2 regions of the Listeria immobilis genome follow, and region 2 is predicted to be linked to the other one. Evidence: predicted binding sites of a transcription regulator. Region 2 holds the regulator's gene; the other holds the start of a gene.
What was found. Region 2 encodes Rex, which represses fermentation and respiration genes when NADH is low (regulators of the CRP and FNR family bind a similar motif). Its sites were predicted from a motif close to TTGTGAAATATTTCACAA; they were not measured.
Positions count from the first base shown of each region.

Region 1: a site for Rex is predicted at 3,449-3,466, ahead of HCJ45_RS06540 (L-lactate dehydrogenase). Genes of this name have one in related genera too.

Region 1 covers NZ_JAASUA010000003.1:362,261-369,347, forward strand. The annotation lists gene HCJ45_RS06520 (ribose-phosphate diphosphokinase) at 1-169, shown strand, start outside; gene HCJ45_RS06525 (metallophosphoesterase family protein) at 458-1,246, shown strand; gene HCJ45_RS06530 (putative heavy metal-binding protein) at 1,299-1,631, opposite strand; gene HCJ45_RS06535 (DNA alkylation repair protein) at 1,699-2,373, opposite strand; gene HCJ45_RS06540 (L-lactate dehydrogenase) at 2,449-3,390, opposite strand; gene HCJ45_RS06545 (50S ribosomal protein L25/general stress protein Ctc) at 3,684-4,307, shown strand; gene HCJ45_RS06550 (GNAT family N-acetyltransferase) at 4,393-4,977, shown strand; gene pth (aminoacyl-tRNA hydrolase) at 5,083-5,637, shown strand; gene mfd (transcription-repair coupling factor) at 5,759-7,087, shown strand, end outside.
Region 2 covers NZ_JAASUA010000008.1:81,433-88,519, reverse strand. The annotation lists gene HCJ45_RS11120 (alpha/beta hydrolase) at 1-181, opposite strand, end outside; gene HCJ45_RS11115 (ABC-F family ATP-binding cassette domain-containing protein) at 206-2,158, opposite strand; gene HCJ45_RS11110 (redox-sensing transcriptional repressor Rex) at 2,468-3,115, shown strand; gene HCJ45_RS11105 (DUF4305 domain-containing protein) at 3,150-3,350, opposite strand; gene HCJ45_RS11100 (CPBP family intramembrane glutamic endopeptidase) at 3,352-4,038, opposite strand; gene groES (co-chaperone GroES) at 4,273-4,557, shown strand; gene groL (chaperonin GroEL) at 4,589-6,217, shown strand; gene HCJ45_RS11085 (hypothetical protein) at 6,525-6,734, shown strand; gene HCJ45_RS11080 (hypothetical protein) at 6,779-7,087, shown strand, end outside.

The DNA.
Region 1 (7,087 bases), on a different contig from region 2:
GAAACGTATTGAAGAATCACCAATTGAAAAATTAGTTGTTACAAACTCTATTGCACTTCCAGAAGATAAGTGGATAGACAAGATGGAACAACTTTCTGTAGCGCCACTTTTAGGTGAAGCAATTGTGCGCGTACATGAAAACGCATCTGTAAGTTCGTTGTTTGAATAAAAAATCGCTTAAACTAAAACAGAAATTCTCTATTGATGAGGATTTCTGTTTTTTATTTTTAATAGAAGAAAAAGATGTGTTTCTCTTATAAGGGTTTAACTAAAATGAAAATAAATGTTATTATGTTCGCCGGATTTTTTAAGTGTTAGTATTGTTTGGAAGAAGAGTGGCGCATTCTGGCATAATAGTTTAAAATACTAAGATGAGATTGAGAAACGCAAAATGAAAAGGGCTAAAATGAGCGAGGGGATAGCTCTGTAAGCGTCACATAAGGATTGGGGGGAGTTTATGGATAAAGTGAGAGTTGCAATTATATCGGATGTTCACGGTAATGTAGAAGCTTTAAAAGCAGTGTTAAAAGATGCTGCGAATGAACATGCGGAAAAATACATAACGGTCGGTGATATAGCTTTAAAAGGTCCAGGTACAGATATTTGTCTGGAACTTCTGGAAAAACTCAATCCGCTTTCTTTTGTGCTAGGAAATCATGAACAGGTGTATAGGGACTTTTTGGAAGGAAAATCATTTAATTATTCTATAAAACGACGGATGATTGAGGAATTAGTGAAATATGATTATGCTTTTTTAGGTGATGAAAAATTTCGTTATTTAGCTACATTGCCCAAAAAAGTATCAATTCAAATATTGGGGACGAAAATAGATGTTTTTCATGCGATGCCAAAATCCGCTAGCTTCCCGATTTATGCGACGGAAGAGCAAGCCTATTTTGATGAGATGTTTTCGGATACTGATGCGGATGTCGCGATTAATGGACACGTTCATCGGCAATCGCTTAGAAGAACGGTGGATGACAAGTTGATTATTAATTCTGGCTCGGTCGGACTACCAGGCGGGGAAAGTCGGAAAACAAAAGATAATCTAGCTCAATATGCTCTTATTGATATCGCTGCTACAGGTGTTGTTGACATCCATTTTAAAAAAATCGCCTATGACATTGATGCAGAAATTGCTTTTGCGAAAAAAAGAGCTTTGCCATATGTGGATATTTATGAGAAAACACTTCGGTCAGGGCAATATTTATATATAGATAGTCAAATTGAGCAATACCTTGATTGAAAATAACCGTAAAAAAATGGAAATCAGCTTTAATGACTGATTTCCGTTTTTTTTAATAGTCTTGGGTTTCTGTAACGACAGCTGTACCGGATGCAGTGACCATTAACATGCCATTATCTGCTCCAAGTACTTCATAATCAATATCTACACCAATCACAGCATTTGCACCGATGTCTTGTGCGCGTTGTTCCATTTCTTTAATAGCTTCCTCACGTGCGTTAATCAGCTCGTCTTCATATCCTTGTGAGCGTCCGCCAAAGAAATTTCTGAATCCTGCTCCAATATCTTTCATAACGTTAACCCCGGTAATTACTTCGCCGAAAACGATTTTTTTATATTCGATAATTTGTTTGCCTTCGATATTTGGTGAAGTTGTTACAATCATTGTTTAATCCCTCCAGTTTTTCTTTTATCATACCCCTAAGTAGTTTTTTGAGTCAAAGGATAGCTAATTATTTTTTTCGGCTACGCGCTCTTTCAATATAAGGAATGGCGTCAGGGACTTTGCAGGCGGTTTTCCCTAAATCAACATGAACTTTACCTACAAAATTAGCTGCTTCTAATGCTTTTTCATATAATTCGTCTTTATAAATTCCACAAGCGATAATATAGCTATTCATAGAATAACGCGTTCTGTTTGTTTCAGATTGTAAGTTTTGCTTTGCGAATTCAAGCAATTCTTCTGCTTCAGGCAAATTGGCAATATGTTCTGAGAAAATTTGCCATCCCATCGATTTAGTTAAATCAAAATCACTTTTCATCCATTTTCTTGCAAAAGTGAGTGCGTCTTCACGTTTGCTTACGACGGAAGTTAAGCCGGAAGTTAGCATTGTCCATGTTTCGCGAAAAGCGCTATTCCATTGTTCGATTTGATTTACGTCTAGTTTTTTAGGGTCGACAGCAAGTAAACCTAGGTAAATTAAGTCGCTATTATTAGACTCAATTAGTTGAATCGCTAGTTCTTGATTTTTATTTAGTTTTTCACGACGAATAATTTTCTTTAAGTCGCCGATTTTTAAACCGTATAGTTCTAATGTTTCTGGGCAGCCATGGTTTCTAAAGATTTTGATAGTATTAGGGTTTTGAAGAGCACTTAGTTCGGCATCCAGCTGATCAAAAGTAATCATGAGTAGCCTCCTTTCGAATAAATTAAGTATAACAAAAAAGCATGCAAGGTAGCATGCTTTTTTGGTGGAAACATATTAATCAATTTGTTGCATTGCATCATCTAATACTTTTTTAAGAGTATCAGCGGATTTTTTCATTTGTTCTTTTTCTGTGGCATTTAAATTCATTTCAACAATATGGCGAACGCCTTGACGGTTAACTACGGCAGGTGCTCCAATGAAAATATCGTTCATTCCATAATGGCCATCTAAATATACGGAAAGAGGTAGAATCGCATTTTCATTATTTAAAATAGCTTTAGTAATACGGGCAAGAGCAGCTGCAACACCATAGAAAGTAGCGCCTTTTTTATTGATAATTTCATAAGCTGCATCACGAACGCTTACAAAAATAGTATCCATTGCACCTTGTTCATCCTCGCTTATCCATTCTGTAATTGGTAGTCCCCCAACGGTTGTATGGCTCCATGCTGGGAATTCTGTATCGCCATGTTCCCCTAAAATATAACCGTGGACATTACGTGCATCCACTTTTAAATAATCGGCAATTGACATACGGAAGCGGGCTGTATCAAGGCTTGTTCCTGAACCGATAACACGTTCTTTGGGAAGTCCAGAGAATTTCCATGTCGCATAAGTTAAAATATCGACTGGGTTTGATGCGATTAAGAAAATACCGTCGAAACCACTTGCCATTACTTCATCAACAATGCCTTTCATAATCTTAATGTTCCGGTTAACTAAGTCTAAGCGAGTTTCGCCAGGTTTTTGTGCTGTACCTGCAGTAACAACAACTAGGTCTGCATCATGGCAGTCGCTATAATTAGCTGAGTAAATTTTCTTCGGTGTCGAAAATGGAACAGCATGACTTAAATCCATCGCATCCCCGATTGTTCTGTCTTTATCTATGTCAATAATACCGAATTCTTGTCCAATGCTTAAGTTCACACAAGCGAATGCGTAACTAGAACCAACTGCTCCGTCGCCAACTAAAATAATTTTTTGATGATCTTTCATTTCGAATTCCTCCTATAAAAAATCTATTTACTAGTACAGTATAACATGTATTTTTCATTTGTGAAGCATTGAACGTCCTGAAATTTTAAAAGTTGTTATAATAAAATACTGAAAACGTTATAGTACAGTTTTAAAACGTTTGCATAAGGTAGCAACCGCTATTTTCTGTTTACCTTTTATTGAGAATTATAAACCTCTTAATCGTGATCAACCCATTTGCTTTGTTTTGCTATTTTTTTAAAGGGTAGATATAATAGGAGTGTACCAAAATTGAATGAGTGGAGTGATTTTTTATGGCAACAACATTAGAGGTCCAGAAAAGAGAAACAACGCAACATTCAGAAGTAACGAGATTGCGTAGTGAAGGAAAAGTACCTGGAATTATTTATGGTTACAAATCGGAAAATGTTCCAGTTTCCGTTGATTCTTTGGAATTAATCAAAGCAGTTCGTGACAATGGTCGAAATGCCGTATTTGCAGTGACTGTTGGCGGCAAGAAATTAAATGTTTTATTGCATGAGTATCAAGTGGATCCGTTAAAAGACACATTAGTACATGTGGACTTGCTAGCGGTTGATATGAATGAAGAAGTGGAGACCGATGTTCGTGTGGTATTAGTTGGGGATGCGCCTGGTGTTAAAGCTGGCGGTGTGTTACAACAAATTATCCATGATGTAAAAGTTTCGGCAACACCTGAAAAATTACCAGAAACGATTGAATTAGATATTTCCACATTAGAAATTGGTGATGTATTAACGACAAATAATCTTCCAGAAAACAAAGATTATGTTGTGCAAGTGGAAGAAGAAGAAACAGTTGTAACAGTTTCTGCCCCTCGTGCTGAAGAAGAGCCAACAACTTCAGAAGCGCCAGAACCAGAAGCTTTACATGGTAATGATGAAGAACCAGTAGAATAATTTTCAAATATATCCATTCGGAGGTACGCGTTTACTCGCGCGCCTCCTTATTTTTTTGTATAATATTAGAAAAGGAGGCGTTTTTATGCTGGATCAATCTGTTCCGAAAATCTCTGTTGCTATGGTTAATGATGATGCTACTAATTATCCGGAATATAGTTTGCCGGATGGGTATTTCTTTCGTTTTTATGAAGACGGGTTGGAAGAAGAATGGTGCAATTTACAGTTAGAATCAGGACAAGTTACCTCCTTAGAAGAGATTTATGCCCGTTTTAAAACAGAATTTAGCGGAGAGAAAGAAAAATTAGCTAAACGTTGCGTTTTTGTTCAAGCGCCAAATGGGGAAATCGTTGGGACGGCAATGTTGTGGGATGGAGATACTTTTGGTGAGATGGAAAGTCGTATTCACTGGGTTGCTGTACTAGATTCGCATGGAGGAAAAGGTATCGCAAAAGCATTATTATCTGAAATTCTACATTTAAATAAAAATGATTTTGTCTATCTAACAAGTCAAACCGGTAGTTACCAAGCAATTTATCTATATCAAAAATTTGGTTTTAAAAAATATCTTGGCAAAACACCAGTAAATTGGAAAAAAGCGAACTTTCAAGCCGAAAATGAAAAAGCATGGGAGATAATTGAAAATAAAATTGCGGAACATAAGCGTTGATTGGAAAACTTTCAACCAAATCAATTCCGTGGTATAATCAAAAAAACATCGAAACAAAAACCAGTTCATTCGTGAAGTGGTTTAGTTCATGTAAGGAGAAGCTTTATGAAAATAATAGTTGGCCTCGGAAATCCGGGCAAAAAATACGAACGCACCCGGCATAATGTCGGTTTTATGGTAGTAGATGAATTAAGTTTTCGTCATCAAACTCCTTGGAAAAAATCTAAGTTTAATGGAATGATAAGTGAAATCAATGTAAGTGGAGAAAAAATGTTGTTAGTAAAACCTTTAACCTTTATGAATGCTTCTGGTGAGTGCATTCGACCGCTAATGGATTATTACAATATCCCGATAGAAGATATGCTTATTGTTTACGATGATTTAGATTTACCAGTTGGGAAAATCCGCTTGCGACAAAAAGGCAGCGCGGGTGGACATAATGGAATGAAATCAATCATCCAACATGTAAAAACACAAGAGTTCAACCGTATTCGAGTTGGTGTGAGTCGTCCAAGTCATGGGGAAGTTATTAACTACGTGCTAGGTGACTTTCCAAAAGCAGAACAACCAGATATTATTGAAGCAATTCAAAAAAGTGCAGATGCAATAGAAGATTTCGCGCAGTTGCCATTTATTGAGGTAATGAATAAATATAATTAAAAACATAGACTAAAACGAGGCGTGGCAATATTTTTGTCACGTATTTCGGTCTTTCTTCGAGGCGTTGATTTATTTTCGCATTACATAGAATGAATTTTCTGAAAAAAGGAGCTGTTTTCCCTTGAAAGGATTACAACAATTAATATATGAACAAAAAGATATTCGAGCGATATTAAATGCGCTCAATGAAAAAAACAAAGCACAACTGGTTACAGGTCTTACCGGGTCTTCACGCGCTTTATTTGCAAGTGTCGTAGAAGGCGCTTCAAAACGTCCAGTTGTATTTGTCACACATAATTTATATCATGCGCAAAAATTATATGACGATTTACTTTCATTAATGGATGCAGATCGATTGTTTTTATATCCTGCAGACGAACTAATTTCTTCTGAGCTAAGCATTTCTAGCCCGGAACTTCGAGGTCAACGAGTGGAGGCGCTAGATTTTCTGCTATCTGAAAAACCGGGAATAGTAATTGTTCCAGTCGCGGGACTTAGAAAAATGCTGCCCCCAGTATCACTTTGGAAGCAATTTAATATATCTATCGTAGAAGGCGAAGAACTGGATCCAGAAATTTTACGCCAAAAATTAGTGACAATGGGTTACACGATGAGCGGCATGGTTAATACACCAGGTGAATTCAGTGTTCGTGGCGGCATTATTGATATTTATCCGATTACGGAAGAATTTCCAATTAGAATAGAACTTTTTGATACCGAAGTGGATTCCCTTCGTTTCTTTGATGTGGAAACGCAGCGCTCTACTTCACGTGTAGAAGAGTTTCGTTTGCTTCCCGCGACTGAAATTATCCTTGATCAAAGTTATTATCCAGATATTGTTCAACGTCTGGAAAAGAAAATGTCACATACATTAAATGAACTAAAAGAAAAAGAAGATAAACAAGCACTTGTTGAAAATTTAGAAGCAGACTTAGAAATGCTGCGTTCAGGGGTAAAACCAGATATGTTTTTCAAATACATTGGTTTAGCTTATCCAGATCCAGCATCTCTTTTTGACTATTTCTCAAAAAATACCGCAATTTTACTAGATGAATTTGCAAGGATTTTAGAAACAGAAGAAGGCTTGGAAAAAGAAGAAGCGGAGTGGCAAACGGAGACATTGAGTCGAATGGAGACTGTGCGTGATGTGCAAGTAAGTCATTCTTTTAAAAAATTACTAGATGAAAACCGCTCACCAAAAATTTATTTAACACTTTTCCAAAAGCAAATGGCGAGCATGCGAGTATCTAAAACAACCAATATTGTCTATAAACAGATGCAACAATTTCATGGTCAAATGAACGTATTAAAAACAGAACTAGAAAGCTGGCATAAGAATAATTATGCCGTTGTAATTCTGGCGCCAAATATGGAACGTGCAGAGAAAATGCAGCAAACTTTAACTGACTATGATATGGAAAGTACCATTTTAAAAAGCGAATCGGATGTT
Region 2 (7,087 bases):
CTACTCGATTTTTCTTGGCTAGTTTGGCAGTAGCACTTGTCACATCGGTTGTCGGCTGATCATCCATACTTGTATTATCGCGAGCTAACGCATAGCTGTATAAATAAAAACTTGCGCTAATAGTAATAATAAGAAGTAATCCAATCAAAATAGAACCAGAAATAATTAAAATCTTTTTCATTGTATGCTCCTTTTTTTATGCAGATTAGATAGATTCTAGTTCTTCACTTATTTCTTCCCATTCTTCCATTAATTTTTCTACAATCTCTTTTGCAGCATCTAATTTCCCAGTGATTTCAAGCGTTTTTTCATGATCTTGAAAAATTTCTGGTTTGGTTAACTCAAGTTCGAGTGCAGCGATTATTGTATCTGTTTCTTCCATTTGTTGCTCAATTTCTTCTAGTTTGCGTTTTCTTTGACGAAGTAATTTTTGCTGTTCTTTTTCTTCTTGGTAATTTCTTTTGCGCATCGAAGCAGTGGCAGCTACTTCTTCGCCGTTTTCCCTGCGTTCTTCTGCCTCTAATCGTGCGAGTTCTTTCATTTCAGCTAATTTTTCTTGATAATAGTCATAGTCGCCGAGGAAGACAGTTGCTTTTTCGGGCGCTAGTTCGACTACTTTGGAAGCGATACGGTTAATGAAGTAACGGTCATGGGATACAAATAAAATCGTTCCTTCAAAATCAATTAAAGCAGCTTCTAAAACTTCCTTACTTTCAATGTCTAAATGGTTGGTAGGCTCATCTAGAATAAGGACATTTGCTTGAAGTAAAGTGAGTTTTGCGAGTGCGAGCCTTGCTTTTTCGCCACCACTAAGCGACTGGACATTTTTTAAAACATCATCATCCGAAAATAAAAAATTACCAAGTGTTGTACGGATATTAACTTCATTTAGCTCTGGATAATCGTCCCAAAGCTCCATTAAAACGGTTTTATTCGATGTGAGTTTTGCTTGTTCTTGGTCATAGTAACCAATTTTTACACCAGCTCCAAAATGAAAGTCACCACTAAGCGACGGAAGATCACGTATAAGTGTTTTTAAAAGGGTAGATTTGCCAATTCCATTTGGGCCAACCAGCGCTAGGCTATCTTGACGTTTCATTTCAAAAGTAAGGTTAGCGGCGACTTGCTTATCTTTGGCATAACCAATACTAAGCTTATCTACCATGAGAACATCTTTACCTGTTTGTTTTTCAAAATGAAAACCAAAATGAGCAGCTTTTTCATCGCCTTGAGGTCGGTCTAAAACATCCATTTTTTCTAATTGTTTTCGTCTGCTCTGCGCTCGTTTTGTGGTGGATGCACGGACAAGGTTTCTTGCAACAAAGTCTTCTAATTTAGCAATCTGCTTTTGTTGCTTATCAAACTCTTTCCACATTTGCTCTAATTTTGCTTGTTTTTGGCTAACAAAAGAACTGTAATTACCTTTGTAATGTTCTATTTTCGTTCGACTGATTTCATAGACTTGATTAACTACTTTATCTAGAAAATAACGGTCATGGGAAACAATCAGCAGGGATCCGTTGTAATTTTGCAAGTAGGTTTCTAACCATGATAAAGTTTCAATGTCTAAATGGTTAGTTGGTTCATCCAGCACAAGGATATCCTGTTTAGCAAGTAGCAGTTTGGCTAGTGCCAGCCGCGTTTTTTGTCCCCCGCTTAACGAGGCGATTTCTACTTCATAATCGGCAGGATAAAAGCGAAGACCATTTAAAACGGAACGAATTTCTGCTTCATACGTATACCCGCCACTTTCTTTAAATGTATGTTGCAAAGTGTCATAGTCTTTCATTAATGCTTGATAATTTTCAGGATGGTTATAAAGTTCTGGTTCACCCAGCCGAACTTCCATTTCATGTAGATCTTGTTCCATTTTTCGAAGGGATGCGAAAACACTCAGCATTTCGTCCCAAATCGTCTTAGTAGATTCTAGCCCGGTGTTTTGTGCTAAATAACCAATTTCTACACTTTTAGGTTTGGAAATCATGCCGCTATCATAGCTCATTTTTCCAGCAATAATTTTAAGTAGCGTTGATTTTCCAGCACCGTTTCGACCGACTAAAGCTATACGGTCACCCGTTTTTACTTCTAATTTAATATTATCCAAAATAACTTCTGCACCGAAGAATTTAGAAATTTGCTGAACTTGTAATAAAATCATATTCTCTCTCCTCGAATGTTCTCTATACCAGTTTATCTTAAAAGTTAAGTAATCGCAATGTAACCGCCGTTTGTTTAATATTAGGTTAGTTTGTGAAATCGCTCGCATTATTTGTGATTTTAGCGTAAAATAGAAAAGAAGGATAAGACAAGATATTTTGCAGGACAAAACTTTGCTCTAAAGTCGTGAGCAAAAAGTTTGTGCATTCCTTGTGAAATGTTTATAGTATATAAGCAAGCATGTGAAAGGAAGTACAGTTCACAAAAGCTTCAAACTTCAGAAAAAATTTAAGAAGAAGGGACAGAAGGCATGATGGAGGAAACAACAAAAATTCCACAAGCGACAGCAAAGCGCTTACCATTATATCATCGTTACTTGAAATACCTAGATGAGTCAGGTAAGGAACGAGTATCATCAGCAGAACTGAGTGAAGCTGTGAAAGTTGATTCAGCGACGATTCGACGTGATTTTTCATATTTTGGCGCATTAGGCAAGAAAGGATACGGGTATAACGTTGCATACATACTCGACTTTTTTAGTAAAACACTTAGTCAAGACAAACAAACAAATGTAGCATTAATTGGTGTTGGTAACCTTGGTACAGCACTATTACATTATAATTTCATGAAAAACAATAATATCAAAATCGTTGCTGCATTCGATGTAGATCCAGCGAAAGTAGGTAGTGTGCAACAAGATATTCCTATTTATCACTTAAATGATATGGAAGAAATTGTTCGTGAAAATGGTGTAGAAGTAGTTATTCTTACGGTTCCAGCTGACGAGGCGCAAGTAACTGTGGATCGCTTAATCGAAGCAGATGTAAAAGGGATTTTAAACTTTACACCAGCTCGTATCAGTGTTCCAAAACAAGTTCGTGTACACCACATCGATCTTACAACCGAATTACAAACATTGATTTATTTCCTAGAAAACTATCCGGCGAAAACCGAATAAAAAAATCTGTAGAAGGTAAGCAAAAACTTGCTTTCTACAGATTTTTTTTATGCCGCCTTTTAAGCCCAACAATAATTAAGCCAATACCAATGCCAAAATCAATCATCGTCATGACAATTAAAATATAGGCCAAAATATCATAGCCATATTCTACTATACGATCAAAAGTAAAAAAGCCAAATACCAATCCAAGTGCAAAATAAAGAAAACTTTGCTTGATTAATGAATTTTTCATATCAACCTCCAATAAAACCTAAACTTATTAATAAAACAATCGTATTCATTAAAATATGAGCCCCCATCGAAACGGAAATTCGTTTTGTTTTCGTATAAAGAAAACAAAGGATTAGCCCGATAACAAAATAAGTAAGTAAGAAGGAAATATCCCCATGAAGCAAACCGAAGAAAAGCGAACTAATCACCGCAGCGACATGAATATTCATCACATTACTTAAACCACCAAAAATCACTTTTCTAAAAACAAGTTCTTCTAAAATAGGTCCAAGAATAGAAATAAATAACAAGAAAATCGGAGCTGCTTTTGTTAAATTCACAAGTCGTTCTGTATTAACAGATTCATTAATACTACCGGAAATCAGCGAAATAATAATACTACAAATGATTTGCGCAAAATATAAACCAATGACTCCACCAATAACCCAAAGGAAACTACGTAGCGGCGGCATTTTTTCACCAAGAATGATTTTATTTTCCTCAGGCTTTTTATAAAGAAGTGCGAAAATAATAATCAGCGAAAGAATATTAGAAAAAATCGACCAAATAATCATACTATAGGCATTGGCATCTACACTGGAAATGGAAGTAGTGCTCATAAAAATATGATAAACAATTGGAATCCCAACAGAAGCAGAAAAAAGTAGTAATAAATAAACAAAAACAATCGTCAAATAACGTTTAGCCAAAAAAACGCATCCTCTCTATATAAATCAAATTCAGCTAAAAGTGCTTAAAATAAACAGAAATAACTCTCCTTATTGTACAAGTTATCTGACACTAGCGCAAATTAGAATTCTCTCATTTTTGAACGTTTATACTTGCATTTTTTGTCAGGTTTGGTATCATAATAACTGTGTTAGCACTCTAATGTGTCGAGTGCTAAAATGAAAGTTCAACTATATCAGAGGAGGTCATTTACATTGTTAAAACCATTAGGAGATCGTGTTGTAATTGAGGTACTGGAAGCAGAGGAAAAAACAGCAAGTGGTATTGTATTACCAGACTCTGCGAAAGAAAAGCCACAAACAGGTAAAATTATTGCAGTTGGCTCAGGTCGTGTCCTTGAAAACGGATCAAAAGAATCACTTGAAGTAGTCGAAGGTGACACAGTTATTTTTGCAAAATACTCTGGAACTGAAGTGACATATGAAGGCACGGACTACTTGATTTTACGTGAAAGTGACATTTTAGCAATTACCAAATAATAAAACTTAACTAATCGGAGGGAAATATAAAATGGCAAAAGATATTAAATTTAGTGAAGATGCTCGTCGTGCCATGTTACGTGGTGTGGACCAATTAGCAAACGCAGTAAAAGTAACGCTTGGCCCAAAAGGTCGTAATGTTGTTTTAGAGAAGAAATTCGGTTCCCCATTAATTACCAATGATGGTGTAACGATTGCGAAAGAAATTGAATTAGAAGATCCATTTGAAAACATGGGAGCAAAACTTGTTTCAGAAGTTGCTTCTAAAACAAATGACGTTGCTGGGGACGGAACTACTACAGCTACCGTTTTGGCACAAGCAATGATTCAAGAAGGCTTGAAAAATGTCACTGCTGGAGCAAATCCAGTCGGTGTTCGCCGCGGTATTGAAAAAGCCGTAGCAACAGCTATTGAAGAACTTAAAGCTATCTCTAAACCAATTGAAGGCAAAGAGTCTATTGCGCAAGTAGCAGCTATTTCTTCTGGTGATGAAGAAGTTGGTAAATTAATCGCTGAAGCAATGGAACGTGTTGGTAATGATGGTGTTATTACTATTGAAGAATCTAAAGGCTTTGCAACAGAATTAGATGTAGTAGAAGGTATGCAATTTGACCGCGGTTATACTAGTCCTTATATGGTAACAGATTCTGACAAAATGGAAGCTGTTTTAGAAAAACCATACATTTTAATTACTGATAAAAAAATCAATAATATTCAAGAAATCTTACCAGTTTTAGAGCAAGTAGTTCAACAAGGTCGTCCAATGTTAATTATTGCTGAAGACGTGGAAGGCGAAGCACAAGCAACTCTTGTTCTTAACAAACTACGTGGCACATTTAACGTGGTAGCAGTAAAAGCACCTGGTTTTGGCGATCGTCGTAAAGCAATGCTGGAAGATGTAGCTATTTTAACAGGTGGACAAGTAATCACAGAAGATTTAGGTCTAGAACTTAAAACAGCTTCTATTGAGCAACTTGGAACAGCTAACAAAGTAGTCGTAACAAAAGACGATACTACAATTGTTGAAGGAGCAGGCGATTCCACTCAAATTAGCGCTCGTGTGAACCAAATCCGTGCGCAAATGGAAGAAACTACTTCTGAATTCGATAAAGAAAAATTACAAGAACGTTTAGCAAAACTTGCAGGTGGGGTAGCGGTTGTTAAAGTCGGTGCTGCAACTGAAACCGAACTAAAAGAACGTAAATTACGTATTGAAGATGCTCTTAACTCCACTCGTGCAGCTGTAGAAGAAGGTATTGTAGCTGGTGGTGGTACAGCGCTTGTAAATATTTACAATAAAGTGGCTGAACTAGAAGCTGAAGGAGACGTAGAAACAGGTATTAACATTGTTCTTCGTTCCTTAGAAGAACCAGTACGCCAAATCGCGCATAATGCAGGTCTTGAAGGTTCTGTTATCGTTGAGCGCTTGAAACATGAAGCAGTTGGCGTTGGCTTTAATGCAGCAAACGGCGAATGGGTGAATATGATTGAAGCTGGTATTGTAGATCCAACAAAAGTAACTCGTTCCGCATTACAAAACGCTTCATCTGTTGCAGCGCTGCTATTAACTACCGAAGCAGTCGTAGCAGACCAACCAAGCGAAAATGGCCCAGCAGTTCCTCCTGACATGGGCATGGGTGGCATGGGCGGAATGATGTAACCCGTCTATTGAAATGGATTTATTTAAGAGATCTCTGATTTTTTCAGAGATCTTTTTTTATGCAAATATACAATAATAAAGCTAAAGTTGTTTTATATTTACGATTAAAAAAGGGCACAAAGCCTTCAATGGAATAAGCTAGAGCAAAATAAACCAACAAGAATTATAACAAACAATACTTTATTATTCTCGTAATTCTTTTACCAAAAACCAATTCTTGTCACACACTTAACAACTTTGGGACCAAAACACATGTAAGTAAATCCCATCAGCTTGTTATAATAAAAGAAAAGGAGATGTGCTTGTTATGAGAGAAAATTCTATTATCGGTCGAATTATTGCATTATTAGCCATTTGCTTTGCATTTTTCAATCCGAAAACAGTCAGATATTGGCTTGATGTACGTCCGGAATCTGGTCCTGCATGGTATCTTACAACAATTGTGGCATGCGGAATTGCAGTGTATGTATTGATTGATTTGGTGAAAAAAATAAAACGAAGAAAAACAGCAGAATAATCTATTTCATGGTATACTACTAAAAAAACGATTAGGAGCAAACCATGAACTGGATACGCATAAGTAGTATAATAATAGTTGGTTTTACAGCAATTGGAGCAATTTATGGAGGGCTAACATTTATTTTTACGCCAAATGGAGATTTATTATCACTTTCGCCAGGATTATTAGAAGGCTCTCCATTTGTAGATTACTTAATACCAGGAATATTTTTACTTGTATTTATTGGCATATTCCATTTTGCAGCACTTATTTACTTATTAAAAAAATTACCTCGAACGAAAGAGGTTATGTTTGCGGCCGCGCTAGTTTTTGCTGTTTGGATGATTGTGCAGTTATTTATAATCGGTTAT